4 regions of the Streptomyces sp. NPDC046203 genome follow, and region 4 is predicted to be linked to each of the others. Evidence: riboswitches for the same ligand, from Rfam matches in the RefSeq annotation. Region 4 holds a riboswitch; each other region holds the start of a gene.
What was found. A riboswitch is a leader RNA that binds a small molecule or an ion and turns the genes downstream of it on or off. The one in region 4 is predicted to bind cobalamin.
Positions count from the first base shown of each region.

Region 1 (4,203 bases), on a different contig from region 4:
TCACCACGAACGAGGTGAGCGCGGAGAACAGCTGCATCACGGCGACCCCGGCGAGCACGACCCGGTCCGTCCCGTCGCCGAGGATCCGGCCGAGTGACACGACCAGCGCGAACGAGCAGACCGCGCCGAGGAACGCGCCCCCGGTGACGGACAGCGCGCCCCCGCCGAGGCCGAGCACCACGACCGCGACCGCCCCGGTCGACGCGCCCGAGGAGACGCCCAGGACGAACGGATCGGCGAGCGGATTGCGCAGCAGCGACTGCAGCACCGCGCCGCACACCGCGAGTCCGGCGCCGCACACGGCCGCGAGCAGGGTCCGGGGCAGCCGCAGGTTCCAGATGATGCCGTCCCGGATCGGGGTGAGCCCCGAGGAGCCGCCCGACAGGTGGGCGGTGACCACGGAGCGCACCTCGGCCACCCGGATGTCGGCGGGGCCGATGGTGAGGGCGACGGCGACCGACGCGCACAGCAGCGCGATCCCCGCCGCCCCGGCGGCGGCCGGCGGCAGCAGCCGGGATCGCGACCGCGACCGGGACCACGGCCTGGACCGAGGCCGGGACCGGGTCACTTCGCGAATCCGTACGTCCGCAGTGCGGCGGCCACCTTCTCGATGCTCTCGACGGTGCGCAGGGTGGGGTTCAGCGCCTGGCCGCCGAGGATCACGTACCGCTTCTTCCGTACCGCCGTCATGTTCCGGGCGACGGGGTGGGATTCCAGGAACTCGATCTTCTTCGCGGCGCTCTCGGCGGACTGCGCCTTGCGGGTCAGATCGGCGATCACCAGGACGTCGGGGTCCCGCTCGGCCACCGTCTCCCAGTTGATCTGGGGCCATTCCTCATGGGTGTCGTCGAAGACGTTGCGCACCCCGAGGGTCCGGCTGACGATCCCGGGCGCGCCGCAGCAGCCGGCCATGTACGGCCCCTGCGAGTCGGAGTACCAGTACAGGACGGAGGCGCCGCCGAAGTCCGCGCCCGCCGTGGCCTTCGTGACCCGGTCCCGCAGCTCGCCGACGAGTGTCCCGGCGCGCTCCGGCACCCCGAACACCCGGCCCAGGTCGCGTATCTCGCCGTACACGTCGTCCATCGTCAGCGGCCGGGTCCGCACCCCGTCGCCGTCACCGCTGTTGTCCTTGCCGACGCAGTCGGAGGGGGAGAGGTACGAGGGCACGCCGAGGGCGCCGAACCGCTCGCGGGGCGCCACGCCGCCCTTGCCCAGGGTGTAGAGGAACGAGGCGCTGACGAAGTCGGGTTCGGTGTCCAGCACCTTCTCGAAGGAGGGGTAGCGCTCGGCGAGCCGGGGGACCTTGGCGTTCTCCTTCTCCAGGCCCTTGAGTACCGGGTCCGTCCAGGTGGCCGTGCCCACCATGCGGTCGGCGAGCCCGAGCGCCAGCAGGATCTCGGCCGAGCCCTGGTCGAGGGCGACGGCCCGGCTCGGCGGACGGTCGATCGTGATCCGCTGTCCGCAGTTGTCGAGCACCACCGGATAGCCGGAGGCGGCCCCCGCCGCCGGGGACGCGGAAGCCGGAGCGGCGGCCGGCGGCTTGTCGCCGCCGCAGCCGGTGAGGAGTACGGCACCGGCCAGAAGCGGCACGGCGAAACGGGCGGAGTGTGCGAGGGGCACGGGAGAACCTTCTGTGTCCACGGCTCATGCGCGAAGCCTGTCGTACGGTGCTCCCCGGACCGCCTGTCAGGGCGCCGGGGCCGCCAGCAGGTCTTCGGACTCGGGTTCGTCCGGACGGAACGCCTTCCCAGGCCCGTCGGGCCCAGTGGCCGTGCTCCGCCCGTCACCCCTACCGCTGCGCGTCAGTTCCGGACTCCCACCGGATTCCCTGACCCGTGTACCTACGGTTGTTCGTACGTACAAAGGTGCGACTGGCCTCGGCAAATTACCACAGGCGTGACAATCGACAGGGGACCGCACCGATGGTCCCCGGCCGTCGCCCGGCGCTGTCACCGGTGCCGATCGCGTATCAAAAAGGGCCCCTCCGTGGGGAACGGACGCGCGGTCAGGCACACTCTGCGGGGACTGGCCCTTCGACTGAGGATGACCGCGCATGATCACGCTGACCAAGGAAGACGGCCCCGCGGACCTGGACGGGGTGACCCATCTGTCCATCGGTGTCTCCTGGGACCCCACCGCCGGCAGCTCCGGCGGCGTGCTGGGCCGGCTGCGCCGCAAGACCGGCACCGACCTCGACCTGATCGCCATCGCCATGCAGGGCGGCGACCCGGTCCGGCTCGCCGGGCTCGACTCGCTCGACCCGATGGGCAACGGCTCGCTGCTCCACAGCGGCGACAACCAGACCGGCCACGGCGACGGCGACGACGAGACGGTGACCGTCGAGTTCGCCAAGGTCCCGGCCCCGATCACCTCGATCGTGTTCGTCGCCGCCGCGTACAAGAAGGGCAGCTCCTTCCAGAAGGCCCGCAACATCAGCTTCAAGGTCTACGACGCGACCGGCGGCAGCTCCCAGCAGGTCGCCGACATCTGGCCCAGCCTGCTGACCCAGGACAACGCCTGCGCCGTGGCCAAGGCGACCCGGATAGGCGGCGTCTGGAAGCTCGAAGTGATCAACGAGACGGGCAAGCTCAAGCAGGGCGACGAGCACGCCCTGATGCGCTTCGCGGTCAGCAAGTAGCCGGCCTGGGAGGCGGTGTACGGGCGGAGACGAAGCGCCCGTACACCGCCTTCGCGCACCTGGATCGCCCGGCGCCCCGCGCGTCCTTGACGCAGCGCCCTCCGCGCGGCCCCGCGTCCACCGCGTCCGCCGCTCCCACCGTGTCCGCCGTGTCCGGCGGAGTGGCGAGCGGGCCGCCAAGTGGTCGGAATCGCCTCCCGATCGGGTGAGCCGGGGGATGCGTCGCCGTCCGCGCCGCCCGGGATGTCCGACGATCGCCAAGGGGTGTCCGGCACCCGCCTGCCGTCCGGAGCGGGGCCTCCCCGACGATCCGGAAGGGCGGCCATGCGCGTTCTGCTCATCGCCAGCGGCTACAACTCCCTCACCCAGCGGGCCAGGGCCGAGCTGGGGGACCGCGGACACGCCGTCTCCGTCGAGATCACCCCCGACGGGGCCGCGGTACGGGACGCCGTCGGACGGCACGCGCCCGATCTGGTCCTCGCCCCCATGCTGAAGACCGTCGTGCCCTGCGACGTGTGGTCCGGCCGCCCCTGTCTGATCGTCCATCCGGGGCCGGTGGGCGACCGCGGACCGTCCTCCCTGGAGCGGGCGATCCTCGAGGGCGCCACCGAGTGGGGCGTGACCGTCCTCCAGGCCGCCGAGGAGATGGACGCCGGCGACGTCTGGGCGACGGCCTCCTTCCGCGTCACCGAGGTGGGCAAGAGCGACCTGTACCGCAACGAGCTGTCCGACGCGGCCATGACCGCCGTCCACCTCGCCGTCGAACGGTTCGCCGCCGGAGCCCGCCCGCGCCCGCAGACCGGGCCGGTGCGCACCCGCCCCTTCCTCCGCCAGGAGCAGCGCCGCATCTCCTGGGAGGAGGACACCGAGACGGTCCTGCGCACCCTGCGCGCCGCCGACTCGCAGCCCGGTGTGCCGGACGAACTGCTCGGAGCCGACTGGTTCCTGCACGGCGGCCACCCGGAGGACGGCCTGCGCGGCCGGCCCGGTGAACTGCTGGCGGCCCGCGGCGGCGCGGTCTGCCGCGCCACGGCGGACGGCGCCGTATGGCTCCCCGAACTGCGCGCCCGCACCGGCCCCGGCGCGACGCGGGCCTGCAAACTGCCCGCCACCCTGGCCCTCGCCCTCGCGGGCCGGCTGCCGGAACTCCCCGAGCCGCCCGTATCCCGCCGGACGCCGACCCCGACCTCGACGCCGACCCCGAGCCCGGCGCCGACACCAGCGCGGGCGCCGGGCCGGACCTGGTCCGACATCCGCTACCGCGAACAGGGCGCCGTCGGGGTGCTGTCCTTCTCCTTCCCCGGCGGCGCGATGAGCACCGACCACTGCCGCCGCCTGCTGCGGGCGTACCGGACCGCCTGCCGCCGCCCCATCTCCGTCCTCGTCCTCGGCGGACAGCGCGACTTCTTCTCCAACGGCATCCACCTCCAGGTGATCGAGGCGGCCGCCGACCCGGCCGCCGAGTCCTGGGCGAACATCAACGCCATGAACGATCTGGTCGAGGCCGTTCTCACGACGACCGACCGGCTCGTCGTCAGCGCGATCGGCGGCAACGCCGCGGCCGG
Region 1 covers NZ_JBEYZX010000001.1:430,039-434,241, forward strand. Annotated here, with positions in the region: gene ABZ990_RS01715 (iron chelate uptake ABC transporter family permease subunit) at 1-511, opposite strand, end outside; gene ABZ990_RS01720 (ABC transporter substrate-binding protein) at 565-1,620, opposite strand; cobalamin riboswitch at 1,688-1,860, opposite strand; gene ABZ990_RS01725 (TerD family protein) at 2,054-2,638, shown strand; partial or broken gene ABZ990_RS01730 (enoyl-CoA hydratase-related protein) at 2,963-4,203, shown strand, end outside.
Region 1: linked by a shared signal. The riboswitch ahead of ABZ990_RS01720 (ABC transporter substrate-binding protein) and the one ahead of ABZ990_RS12280 (cobalamin biosynthesis protein) in region 4 are both predicted to bind cobalamin.

Region 2 (4,203 bases), on a different contig from region 4:
AGATCCGGGTGGACAGCGCCCGTGCCTCCGCCGAGTCGAACGGCAGCTTCAGCTGGAAGAAGACGTCCTGGAGACCCATGGCGCCCAGGCCCACCGGACGCCACCGGGAGTTGGAGCGGCCGGCCTGCTCGGTCGGGTAGAAGTTGATGTCGACGACCCGGTCGAGGAAGGTGACGGCGGTACGGACGGTCGCGTCGAGACGCTCCCAGTCCAGCTCGCCGGAGGCCGTGTCGACGAAGGCGCCCAGGTTGACCGAGCCGAGGTTGCACACGGCGGTCTCGCCGTCGTCCGTGACCTCGATGATCTCGGTGCAGAGGTTCGAGGAGTGGACGACCGAGCCGGGCTCGGCGGTCTGGTTCGCGGTCCGGTTGGAGGCGTCCTTGAAGGTCATCCAGCCGTTGCCGGTCTGCGCGAGGGTGCGCATCATCCGGCCGTACAGCTCGCGGGCCGGCATGGTCTTGCGGGCCAGACCCTTCGCCTCGGCCGCGACGTACGCGGCGTCGAACTCCGCGCCGTACAGGTCGACCAGCTCGGGCACGTCGGCCGGGGAGAACAGCGACCAGTCGGCGTCCGCGTTCACCCGGCGCATGAACTCGTCGGGGATCCAGTGCGCCAGGTTGAGGTTGTGGGTGCGCCGGGCGTCCTCGCCCGTGTTGTCGCGCAGCTCCAGGAACTCCTCGATGTCCGCGTGCCAGGTCTCCAGGTAGACCGCGGCGGCGCCCTTGCGCCGGCCGCCCTGGTTCACCGCGGCGACGGAGGCGTCCAGCGTCTTCAGGAACGGGACGATGCCGTTGGAGTGGCCGTTGGTGCCGCGGATCAGCGAGCCGCGGGCGCGGATGCGGGAGTACGCGAGACCGATGCCGCCCGCGTGCTTCGACAGGCGCGCGACCTGGTGGTAGCGGTCGTAGATGGAGTCCAGCTCGTCCTTCGGGGAGTCGAGGAGGTAGCAGGACGACATCTGCGGGTGGCGGGTGCCGGAGTTGAAGAGCGTGGGGGAGGACGGCAGGTAGTCGAGCCGGCTCATCAGCCCGTACAGCGCCGTGACCTCGTCCAGCGCGCGCACGCTGTCGTCCTCGGCGAGACCGGCGGCGACCCGCAGCATGAAGTGCTGCGGCGTCTCGATCACCTTGCGGGTGATCGGGTGGCGCAGCAGGTAGCGGGAGTACAGGGTGCGCAGCCCGAAGTAGCCGAAGCGGTCGTCGCCGGCCGGGTCGATCGCGCTGTCCAGCCGGTCGGCGTGCAGGGCCGCGAATTCCGCGGTCCGCTCCGCGATCAGGCCCTCGCGGTGACCGGTGGCGACGGACTCGGAGAAGGAGACCGCGCCCTGTCCGGCCGCCTCCTCGGCGATCGTCAGCGTGAGCAGCCGGGCGGCGAGCCGCGAGTACGCGGGGTCCTCGGCGATCAGGCCGGCCGCCGCCTCGGTGGCGAGTTCGCGCAGCTCCGCCGTGTCCGAGCCGGGGTGCCGGCCGCGCAGCGCGGCGGCGGCGACCCGGCCGGGGTCGGTGTCGGGGAGGTCGGCGGTGAGGTCGGTCAGGATCCGCAGCAGTGCGGTTCCGGGGCCGTCGCTCGGGGCCGCGATCTCCTCGGAAGATACAGCCGAAGCCGGATCGGCGGGCGCGATGGTCACTGGGAGGCTCTCCCTCGCTCGGCTCGTGGCCTGCACGGGGGATACGGGGACGAGCGGGGGCCGGGATACGCGCGGCGCGCCGCGTCCACCGGCCCACTCCGCGAGGCCCGGACGTCTGTGGCACCCGGAACGGACGGACCGGGTGCGCTGTCCACAGGTCTTCGGACTCCGGCCGCGCGAAAGAGCGCGAACCATACCGTTGCGGGACAGTTCCGGATTTCCACCGGATTCCCCTGCGACGACAGCGAGGACGAGCATACATGTGGGGGGCGCCGCTTGCGGCACCCCCCACATGTTGTGTCCCGGCGTCAGGCCTCAGACCGTGTCCCGCAGCTCCAGACCGTAGGAGAGCAGGGTGAAGTCCACCCCGGGAACGGGCTGCCAGTCCCGCTCGGGGGCCCGGACGAAGCCGAGCCGGGCGTAGACCCGGTGCGCTCCGGTCATGGTCCGCTGGGTGGACAGGACGATCCGCGCGCAGCCGGGGACGGCCCGCGCGCGGTCCACGCACGCCCGCACCAGCGCCTCGCCGACGCCCCGGCCGCGGGCCGCGTGGTCGACGGCCAGCATCCGGAATTCGGCCTCGTCCGCGCGGGCGGTGTCCGCCCACTTCTCGCCCCCGGTGGTGAAGGTCACCCCGCCGAGGACCGTCTCCGCCGCGTCGACCGCGACGAGCACCTCCGCCTCGGCGGCGCGCCCGGCCACGTCGCGCAGCAGGTCCGTATAGCCGTCGGCCTCGCCGAACGCCAGGAAGCCGTCGTCGCGGTAGGCCGTGTCTTCAAAGTGCCGTCGTCCGGCCGCAGGCCGGGCCGTGCGGCGTCTGGTGCGTGCGATCGCAAGGCGGAGGTTCGCCCTCGTACTGGATGTACTTGGGTGATCCGACAACGCAGCGAGCGTGCGTGCCAGGCGTCGCACGGCAGACGGCAGTTTGAAGACACGGCCTAAGCCCGTACGGTGATCTCGCCGAGGCGCTCGTAGTCCTCGGGGCGCGCTGTTCTGATCGTGAAATCCATGGGGGCCAGTCTGTCGGGGGCGGGCGGCCGGCGCGGGAGAATTTCGGCCACGCGCTCCCACCCCGTCGAGGTCAGCCGCCGACCCCCACGCTGTTGTCGGGAGCGCCGTCGCCCTCCGCGGGCAGATCGCCGCGCTGTACGGGTGCTCCGCCGCCCGCGGGCTTCTCGGGCAGCACGTCGTCGAGTTCGCGGGCGTCGGCCCGGTGCGCCCGTTCGGCGGCGGCGCGCAGCCGGTCCTTGCCGACGGTGAGCGGGGCGTCGAGGGTGATCCGTACGCCGTCCTCGACGCGGATGTACGTGTGCTGCCCGTCGGACGTGCGGTACCAGCCGGGCTTCTCCGGCGTGCAGGGGGCGGACTTCGGGGAGGCGGCGCAGTCCTGGTCGGTGAAGGTGCCGCGGTCGGCGCCGAGGGTGACCCGGGTGCCGTCCTGGGCGACGTACGCGGCCTGGAAGCCGTCGTCGCCCAGGCCACCGACCGACTGGTGGGCGAGGGTGAAGCCCTCGATCTCCGTGACGTACACATGGTCCAGGGAGATCTGGGCGTAGTGGGCGCGCTCCTCCAGTTCGGCCTGGGAGGGAGCGCCGGCGATCACGTTGCCGCAGCCGGTGAGGGCCAGGGCCAGGGGTAGGGCCAAGGGCAGAAGCAGCGGACGGGTGGTCAAAAACGTACGGGAGTTCATCCGTTCATACTCGCGGGAGAACGGGCGGGGCCGCCGGGCTTTCCCGAGGGAAGGCCCGGCGGCCCCGGACGTGCTCCGTGTCGCTGTCGCTGTCGCTGTCGTCGGCGCGGTCGGCCCAGGCGTCAGTGCCCGGCGCCGACCTTCGGCAGCTCGGTGACGACACCCTTGTCGCCGGCGTCCGCCGTGTAGTCCTCCGGCGAGGTCTCGTCGACCCCGTCCGGCGTCCCGACGGCGCGCAGCACCAGGGTGAGGACGACGGTGACGATCACGTTCAGCGTGAAGGCGGTGAGACCGATGTAGCCGATCTCGCCGATGCCCGGGATCTCCGCCGACGAGCCGCCGAAGTGCTTCTGCGTGGGGCTCGCCACCCCGTACGCCGCGGCCGTGCCGTAGATCATGCCGACGCCCCAGCCGACGAGCAGCGCCCAGCGGTGGAACCAGCGGGTGAACAGACCGCCGACCAGGGCCGGGAAGGTCTGCAGGATCCAGATGCCGCCCAGCAGCTGGAAGTTGATGGCGACGGTCTTGTCCATGGTGAGGACGAAGACCAGGGCGCCGACCTTCACCAGGAGCGAGACCAGCTTGGAGACCTTGGTCTCCTGCTCGGCGGTCGCGTTCGGCTTGATGAAGTCCTTGTAGATGTTGCGGGTGAAGAGGTTGGCCGCGGCGATCGACATGATCGCGGCCGGCACGAGCGCGCCGATGCCGATCGCGGCGAAGGCCACGCCCGCGAACCAGTCCGGGAACATGTCCTCGAAGAGCTGCGGGATGGCGAGCTGACCGTTGCTCACCTTCACCCCGGCGGCGATCGCCATGAAGCCGAGCAGCGCGAGCAGGCCCAGCATCAGCGAGTACAGCGGCAGGATGGTGGTGTTGCGGCGGATCA
Region 2 covers NZ_JBEYZX010000016.1:71,086-75,288, forward strand. Annotated here, with positions in the region: gene ABZ990_RS15330 (ribonucleoside-diphosphate reductase subunit alpha) at 1-1,627, opposite strand, end outside; cobalamin riboswitch at 1,762-1,894, opposite strand; gene ABZ990_RS15335 (GNAT family N-acetyltransferase) at 1,943-2,509, opposite strand; gene ABZ990_RS15340 (hypothetical protein) at 2,566-2,688, opposite strand; gene ABZ990_RS15345 (hypothetical protein) at 2,709-3,272, opposite strand; gene mctP (monocarboxylate uptake permease MctP) at 3,440-4,203, opposite strand, start outside.
Region 2: linked by a shared signal. The riboswitch ahead of ABZ990_RS15330 (ribonucleoside-diphosphate reductase subunit alpha) and the one ahead of ABZ990_RS12280 (cobalamin biosynthesis protein) in region 4 are both predicted to bind cobalamin.

Region 3 (4,203 bases), on a different contig from region 4:
ATCCAGCTCCCCGGGCCCCACGCGCAGCAGATAACCCGATCCGACCGTCGGCAGCAGCGGGTGGTGGCGGGCGTCCAGTCCGTCGCGGCTGTGACCGGGGTCCAGGATCCGGCGCAGGCCCGACACGTACATCTGGAGCGCCGCCAGTGCCGAGCGGGGCGGCCGGCCGTTCCACAGGTCCTCGATCAGGGAGTGGGTGGAGGACTGTTGGTTGGCACGCAGTAACAACAGGGCGAGTAACGCACGGGACTTGAGCGCCGTGGGCGTGCAGGGACGCCCTTCGAGCCGCAACTCCAGCGGCCCCAGGACCAGATAACGAGGTTTGCTCTCCGCCGCCTCAGGGCCCGAGTGCTCCCTGGATTCCGGGGGCGTGCCGGGACGCCGTCCCGCACCGCCCTCCGCACCGCCCGCCACCGTGGTTCTCGCGCGCTGGAACGCCACCGCCGTCGACTCCCCCATCACTGTGACTTGTGTGCAGGATGTGTGTGAACTGCGCCCAATGTGGGGGCTTTGTCGTGGACGGGCAAGGTTCGAATCGAGCCAACCTGGGTCGCGCGGGACTCGGGCCTCTCAGGGCCGCGGCCGAAGAGGCGGCGGGGCCGCCCGCTCGCCCTCACTCCGCGCCCGCGGGCGGAGCCGGAAGGGTGGAGGAGAGGCGCGGCCGGGAAGCCGGACCGGGCGGTGACGCCGCCCCGCCCCGGCGAGCCGTCCCGGGCCCGCCCCCTGATGGCGCGGGGTGTCGCGGCCCCCGCCCGCCCCCGGCGCCGCTTCCGTCCGACCGGGCGGGGCCGGACCCGGGGTACGCGGCGGCGCCCCGGCCGCACGGGCGTGCGCCGGCCCGTCCATCGTCACGAGGGGGCGCGGGGAACGTCGCCTGCGAACACCGTCACGTGTGGGCCTCGGAGTCGCTCGTCGGCCAACGACGGGAATGCCGCCGCGACTCCGCGATCTTCACCGTTTGCGACGGAGACGATGGCCGGACCTCGGTGCTGTCGGTCGCCGCGGGCCGTGCGGGGGATCTTGAGGCGCTGAGCAGCCCATGGCAGGCTCCTGCCGCATGATCGATGAATTCGCGAAGGACAACCTGCACGTGAGGCTGCGGCGGGACCGCGAGGCGCTGCTCTGGAAACTCGACGGCTTGTCCGAATACGACGCACGCCGGCCTCTGACGGCGACCGGGACCAACCTTCTGGGCCTGGTCAAGCATGTGGCCACCGTCGAGGCCAGGTACTTCGGCGAGGTCTTCGGCCGCCCGTCCCCGCAGCCGCTGCCCCGGTGGCAGGATTCCGACGGGAGCGATCAGTGGGCGGCCGAGGACGAGACCCGCGAGCGGATCGTCGGGTTCTACCGGCGCACGTGGGAACACGCGGACGCCACGATCGACGAGCTTCCCCTCGACGCCCCCGGCCACGTGCCGTGGTGGCCGGAGCCGTTTTCTCGCACCAACTTGTTCGCCGTCATGGTCCATGTCCTCGGCGAGACCATGCGGCATGCCGGGCACGCCGACATCCTGCGCGAGGGCCTCGACGGCCGGACCGGGCTGCGTCCCGAACACGAGACGCGGATCGACGAGGAAGCCCGCGCGGCCCACCGCGCGACGATCGAGCGGGCGGCGAGGGCGGCGGCACTCGTCAAGGGCGAGAGGCCGCCGCACGCGATGTGAGGCGATGACCGCCGCCCGCGCCGCTTGGTCGCGACGGCCGGGCCGGCGCGAGCAGCCTTCCCGGGGGAGACGAGTCCGCCCCGTCTCGTGGATGCCGTCCGGAATATGGGCAACCGCTCTCGCGTCCCGGTGCGAGGCCCTAGGGTGGCGTGTGCAGCTGGTTCGCCCCGTCCGCCAGGCGGGAGCGTCGTAAGAGGGAACCCGGTGGGAATCCGGGACTGCCCCGCAGCGGTGAGTGGGAACGACCGCCGTCATACGCACTGGGTCCGATGTACCGGGCCTGGGAAGCGACGGCCAGTAGGTGTCCGCCGGTCCCTCCGGAGGGCGTGCCCGCGAGTCCGAAGACCTGCCCGTTGCCCGTGCGCGGACGATTCCGTGCGCGGAGTGTCCCGGTGACCTCGTGGGCGGGTCGGCGTGCGCAACGAGCGGTCTTCGCGGCCTTGTTCCGCGAGGAGGTCCGCCCGTTCCGTCGTTCCCTTCGCGCCCGCGTCCCGTCCCCGGGATGTTCGTGGACACATCTCGCGAAGGAGAGTTCCGTGACCGACAAGTCCGCAGCCGCGGCGTCCCGGGCCACCGTGTACGGCTACCCCCGGCAGGGCGGGAACCGGGAGTTGAAGAAGGCCGTCGAGGGGTACTGGAAGGGCCGCGTCGACGCCGGTTCCCTGGGGAAGACCGCAGCCGGCCTGCGCCGCTCCAACTGGCGAGAGCTGGCCGAGGCGGGTGTCACCGAAGTCCCCACCGGCGACTTCTCGTTGTACGACCATGTGCTGGACACCACCGTCATGGTCGGCGCCGTTCCGGAGCGGCACCGCGCCGCCGTCGCCGCCGATCCGCTGGACGGTTACTTCGCCATGGCACGCGGCACACAGGACGTGGCGCCGCTGGAGATGACCAAGTGGTTCGACACCAACTACCACTACCTGGTGCCGGAGTTGGGGCCCGACACGGAGTTCTCCGCGAACTCCGAAAAGCAGACCCGAGAGCTGCGGGAGGCCCTCGCCCTGGGGCTGGCTGCCCGGCCCGTTCTGGTCGGACCGGTCACGTATCTGCTGCTGGCCAAGCCCGCCCCCGGGGTGGCCGACGACTTCGAGCCGCTGACCCTGCTCGACCGGCTGCTTCCCGTGTACGCGGAGGTGCTGGCCGATCTGCGGGCGGCGGGCGCGGAGTGGGTCCAGCTCGACGAGCCGGCCCTCGTACAGGACCGCACCCCGGCCGAACTGAACGCCACGGCCCGCGCGTACCGCGAACTCGGCGCCCTGACCGACCGGTCCCGGCTGCTGATCGCCTCGTACTTCGGCCGTCTCGGCGACGCCCTCCCGGTCCTGGCGGCCGCACCTGTCGAGGGCCTCGCGCTCGACTTCACCGGCAGCGGCGCGGCGAACCTCGACGACCTGGCCGCCGTCGGCGGTCTGACCGGCAAGCGGCTCGTCGCGGGAGTCGTCGACGGCCGCAACATCTGGATCAACGACTACCGGAAGTCCCTCGCCACCCTTGGCACCCTCCTCGGCCTCGCCGACCGGGTCGACGTCGCCGCCTCCTGCTCCCTGCTGCACGTGCCGCTCGACGCGGCCGCCGAGCGGGACATCGATCCGCAGGTCCGCCGCTGGCTCGCCTTCGCCCGCCAGAAGACACGGGAGATCTCCGTGCTCACCCGCGGGCTGGCCCAGGGAACGGGCGCCATCGCACCCGAACTCGCCGCGAACCGGGCCGACCTGACCTCCCGCGCGGGATCCGCTCTCACCCACGATCCGGCTGTACGGGCTCGCGCCGCAGCCGTCACCGACACCGACGGCCGGCGCTCCCTGCCCTATCGCGAGCGGGCCGTCGCCCAGCGGGCCTCGCTGGGCCTGCCGCTGCTGCCGACCACCACCATCGGCTCCTTCCCGCAGACCGACGAACTGCGGTTGGCACGTGCGGACTTGCGGTCCGGGCGGATCGACATCGCGGGATACGAGGAGCGGATCAAGGCCGAGATCGCCGAGGTCGTCTCCTTCCAGGAGAAGGCGGGCATCGACGTCCTCGTCCACGGTGAGCCCGAACGCAACGACATGGTGCAGTACTTCGCCGAACAGCTCACCGGCTACCTGGCCACCCAGCACGGCTGGGTCCAGTCGTACGGCACCCGCTACGTCCGCCCGCCGGTCCTGGCCGGCGACATCTCCCGCCCCGAACCGATGACCGTGCGGTGGACCTCGTACGCCCAGTCCCTCACCGGCCGCCCGGTCAAGGGCATGCTCACCGGCCCGGTCACCATGCTCGCCTGGTCCTTCGTCCGGGACGACCAGCCGCTCGCCGACACCGCCCGCCAGGTCGCCCTCGCCCTGCGCGACGAGGTGGACGACCTGGAGGCCGCCGGCACCCCGGTCGTCCAGGTGGACGAACCGGCCCTGCGGGAAACGCTGCCGCTGCGCGCCGCCGACCACGCCGACTACCTCGACTGGGCCACCGAGGCATTCCGGCTCACCACGAGCGGGGTGCGGCCGGAGACCCAGATCCACACCCACATGTGCTACGCCGAGTTCGGGGACATCGTCCAGGCC
Region 3 covers NZ_JBEYZX010000004.1:93,466-97,668, reverse strand. Annotated here, with positions in the region: gene ABZ990_RS04905 (AfsR/SARP family transcriptional regulator) at 1-459, opposite strand, end outside; gene ABZ990_RS04900 (DinB family protein) at 1,058-1,663, shown strand; cobalamin riboswitch at 1,854-2,011, shown strand; gene metE (5-methyltetrahydropteroyltriglutamate--homocysteine S-methyltransferase) at 2,200-4,203, shown strand, end outside.
Region 3: linked by a shared signal. The riboswitch ahead of metE (5-methyltetrahydropteroyltriglutamate--homocysteine S-methyltransferase) and the one ahead of ABZ990_RS12280 (cobalamin biosynthesis protein) in region 4 are both predicted to bind cobalamin.

Region 4 (4,203 bases):
GAGGGCGGTCTCGGGGGTGCCGCGGTGGAGCTGGGGGGTGAACCGGACCCGGGCGCCGGCGGCGGGGATGCCGGACTCGATCCGTTCGAGGCGGCGCACCACGGTGTCGGCGGTGTGCGGGACCCGGTCGAGGACGGGGCCGACGACGGCGTGCAGGCCGTCGCTGCCGTCGATGCCGTACGTGCCGGGGCGCAGCGCGGCCAGGCTGCGGGTGAGGGTGATCCGGTCGGGGCCGGCGGAGTGGACGGTGAGCCGTGGTTCGCCGGGGAAGGGACGTCCGGGCGGCGCGCCGAGGGCGACGTCGCAGGCGTACCGGCCGGCCGCCACCGCGGCCGCGCCGAGACCGAGCACTGTGGTGACGGCCGCTGCCGCCGCTGTAACCGGGCGCACGCTCCCAGTGTCGGCGGGGCCTTCGCGCCCCGCTATCCGGAAGCTCTCGTTCGAGTGACAAGGGTCTCGCCGACGGGGTCCTTCGTACGGGTGAAGCCCACCGAAGGCCGTCCAGGGGGTGATACGGGGAGGGAACGGGAGGAGTGCCGCACCCCGGCCGCGCCCTTGGGAGGCCCCGGATGACCCGTGGTTACAGGGCGACCGCATCGTGGACGCCGTCCGGTCCGGAACACCGATCGCGCACAACCGGAATCTCCCGACCCCGATTCGGGACACCACTGCGCCCGGCCCAGTTCACCTTCCGTTCACTCAGGTTGCCTACGTTCGACGCGCCACTGACGTCAAACGATTGCCTGGGTAAATGGAACACATCACGCTGCTGCTCGCCATTGTGGTCGTGACAGCTCTCGTGTTCGATTTCACGAACGGTTTCCACGACACCGCCAACGCGATGGCGACGACCATCTCGACCGGTGCTCTCAAGCCCAAGACGGCGGTGGCCATGTCCGCCGTGCTGAACCTCGTCGGCGCCTTCCTCTCCGTGGAGGTCGCCAAGACGATCTCCGGCGGCATCATCAACGAAGAGGGCATCCGCACCGAAGTGATCTTCGCGGCGCTCGTCGGCGCCATCCTGTGGAATCTGCTGACCTGGCTGCTCGGCCTTCCGTCGAGCTCCTCGCACGCGCTGTTCGGCGGCCTCATCGGCGCCGCGGTGATGTCCGCCGGCTGGTCCGCGGTCAACGGCTCGACCATCGTCACCAAGGTCCTGCTCCCCGCGGTCGCCGCCCCGATCGTCGCCGGCCTCGCCGCGATGGTGGCCACCAAGCTGACGTACCGCATCAACGCCGCCCCCGAGGCCAAGGCCACGGCCAAGGGCTTCCGGGCCGGCCAGATCGCCTCCGCCGGTCTCGTCTCGCTCGCCCACGGCACCAACGACGCCCAGAAGACGATGGGCATCATCACCCTCGCCCTGGTCGCCAACGGCGTCCTCCTCCCCGGCGCCAACCCGCCGGTCTGGGTCATCGCCTCCGCCGGTATCGCGATCGCGCTCGGCACCTACCTCGGCGGCTGGCGCATCATCCGCACCATGGGCAAGGGCCTCACCGACCTCCAGCCGCAGCAGGGCTTCGCCGCCCAGACCAGCGCCGCGACGGTCATCCTGGCCTCCTCGCACCTCGGCTTCTCCCTCTCCACCACCCAGTCCTGCTCGGGTGCCGTGATGGGCGCGGGCCTCGGCCGCAAGGGCGGTGTCGTCCGCTGGTCGACCGCCACCCGGATGTTCGCCGCCTGGGGTCTGACCCTGCCCGCCGCGGGCCTGGTCGGCGCCGGCGCCGAGTTCCTCACCAAGCAGGGCGACTGGGGCATCGTCACCGTCGCCGTCCTGCTGATCGCGGGCTCCGGAGTGATCTGGTCGCTGTCCCGCCGCAAGCCGGTCGACCAGCACAACGTGACCGCCGACGACCTCGACGCCCCGGCCGCCGCCGCTGCCGACGCCGAGCCGGCGGGTGTCGTCACCACCGCCATCGCGGCCGTCACCCCGCCCCCGCCGGCCGGCTCCGTCGCCGCCGTCAAGGACGAGGCCCTGAAGACCACCATCCCCTCCCCCGGCCCGACGGACCCGGCCGCCCCGCCGGCCGCTCCCGCCGCCGCGGTCTAAGGAACTGGAAACACGCACATGAAGATCGACTGGGCAGCTCTCGGCTCCGTCTTCGGAGTCAGCCTCGTGACCACCGTCGCCCTCGTGGGCCTGTTCACCCTCGGTGTCGCCGCGCTCGCCAAGCAGGAGCGGGCCACCGCCTCGGGCGGCTCGGCCACGCTGGCCCGCACCAGCGCGTACGCCTGCTTCGCGCTCTGCGCGGCCGCCGTGGCCTACGGCATCTACCTGATCGTCGCCTGACCGGGCACCGACGAGCACGACAAGCACGGACACGCACAAGCACACGTACACACGCGTACACGGCGTCTGGGCGGCCCCACCTCCGGGTGGAGCCGCCCAGACGCCGTTTGCGGGTACGTGGCACTGCGCACAGTGACCAGGCGCAGGTCAAGGGCGGGTTGACGGGCCTTCCGGCCGCGTGGTGGACTGCCGGGGCCATTACGGCGGCATGGGGAGGAAGTCCGGTGTGATTCCGGCACGGTCCCGCCACTGTGACCGGTCCTCGCGGCCGGGAGTCAGGAACTCTCGCCGCCGGTCACGTCGATCCAGGGCGCGGACCCTGAGTGAGGACACTGTGCCATGCCCGGCAACGGCTCCAGGCCATCCCGAACCCGCCGCTTCCCCTCTCCCTCGGCTTCCCGCTCCCGCTCCCCCCGTCTCTTCGCGTACGGAGCGGCCGCCGGCCTCGCCGCCGATCTGCTCGTGGGCGATCCCCGGCGCGGCCATCCGGTCGCCGCGTTCGGCCGGGCCGCGGGCGCCGTCGAGCACCGGATGCACCGGGACCACCGCGGCCGGGGCGCCCTCTACACCGCGCTCTGCGCCGGCTCCGCCGTGGCGCTCGGCGCCGCCGCGAGCCGTGCGGTACGGGGCAGCGCCGCCGCCACCGCCGCGCTGACCGCCGCCTCCGTGTGGGCCGTCGTCGGCGGGACGACGCTGGGCCGCGAGGCGCGCGCCATCGGCGGGGCGCTCGAAGCCGGGGACCTGGGGGTCGCCCGGGAGCGCATGCCGCATCTGGTCGGACGCGACCCGCAGGCACTGGACGGGCCCGCGATGGCCCGCGCGGTCGTCGAGTCGGTCGCCGAGAACACCTCGGACGCCGTCGTCGGCGCCCTCTTCTGGGGCGCGGTCGCCGGGGTGCCGGGGCTGCTCGGGTTCCGGGCGGTCAACACGCTGGACGCGATGGTCGGCCACAAGTCCCCGCGCCACCGCCGGTTCGGCTGGGCCTCGGCCCGGCTCGACGACGTGGCGGGCTGGCCGGGCGCCCGGCTGACGGCCGTCCTCGCCACCGTCGCGGGCGACGATCCGCGCGGGGCGCTGCGGGCCTGGCGGGCGGACGCCTCCCGGCATCCGAGCCCCAACGCGGGCCCGGTGGAGGCCGCGTTCGCGGGGGCGCTCGGCGTCCGGCTCGGCGGCACCCTGTCGTACGGCGGGCGGGTCGAGCACCGGCCGGTGCTGAACGCGGCGGGGCGGCCCGTCGAGGTCGCGGACATCGAGCGGGCGGTGCGGCTGTCGCGCCGGGTGACCTGGCTGACCCTGGCCGGCTGCGCCGGCGGCCGGCTCCTCGCGGGCGCGCTGCGCCGGCGCGGGGGTGCGGCGTGAGGGGCGACGGTACGACGGACGGCACGGCGGGCCGGAACGGAGCGCGGGGCGGCGGGCTGCTCGTCGCGGGCACCACGTCCGACGCGGGCAAGAGCGTCGTCACGGCGGGGATCTGCCGGTGGCTGGTCCGGCAGGGCCTGAAGGTCGCGCCGTTCAAGGGGCAGAACATGTCCCTGAACTCCTTCGTGACCCGGGACGGCGCCGAGATCGGCCGCGCCCAGGCGATGCAGGCGCGGGCCGCGCGGGTCGAGCCGACCGCGCTGATGAACCCGGTGCTGCTCAAGCCCGGCAGCGACCGGTCCAGCCAGGTCGTCCTGATGGGCAAGCCGGTCGGCGAGATGAGCGCCCGAGGGTTCTTCGGGCGGGCCGGACATGCCGGTCGGGCCGGGGAGACCGGGGCGTCCGAGGTGTCCGAGGTGTCCGAGGGGCATCGGCGGGAGCTGTTCGAGCCGGTGTTCGCCGCGCTGGAGGAGCTGCGGCGGACGCACGACGCGGTGATCTGCGAGGGCGCGGGCAGTCCGGCGGAGATCAATCTGCGGCGCAGCGACATCGTCAAC
Region 4 covers NZ_JBEYZX010000011.1:96,868-101,070, reverse strand. Annotated here, with positions in the region: gene ABZ990_RS12295 (hypothetical protein) at 1-390, opposite strand, end outside; gene ABZ990_RS12290 (inorganic phosphate transporter) at 752-2,047, shown strand; gene ABZ990_RS12285 (hypothetical protein) at 2,066-2,287, shown strand; cobalamin riboswitch at 2,461-2,595, shown strand; gene ABZ990_RS12280 (cobalamin biosynthesis protein) at 2,627-3,646, shown strand; gene ABZ990_RS12275 (cobyric acid synthase) at 3,643-4,203, shown strand, end outside.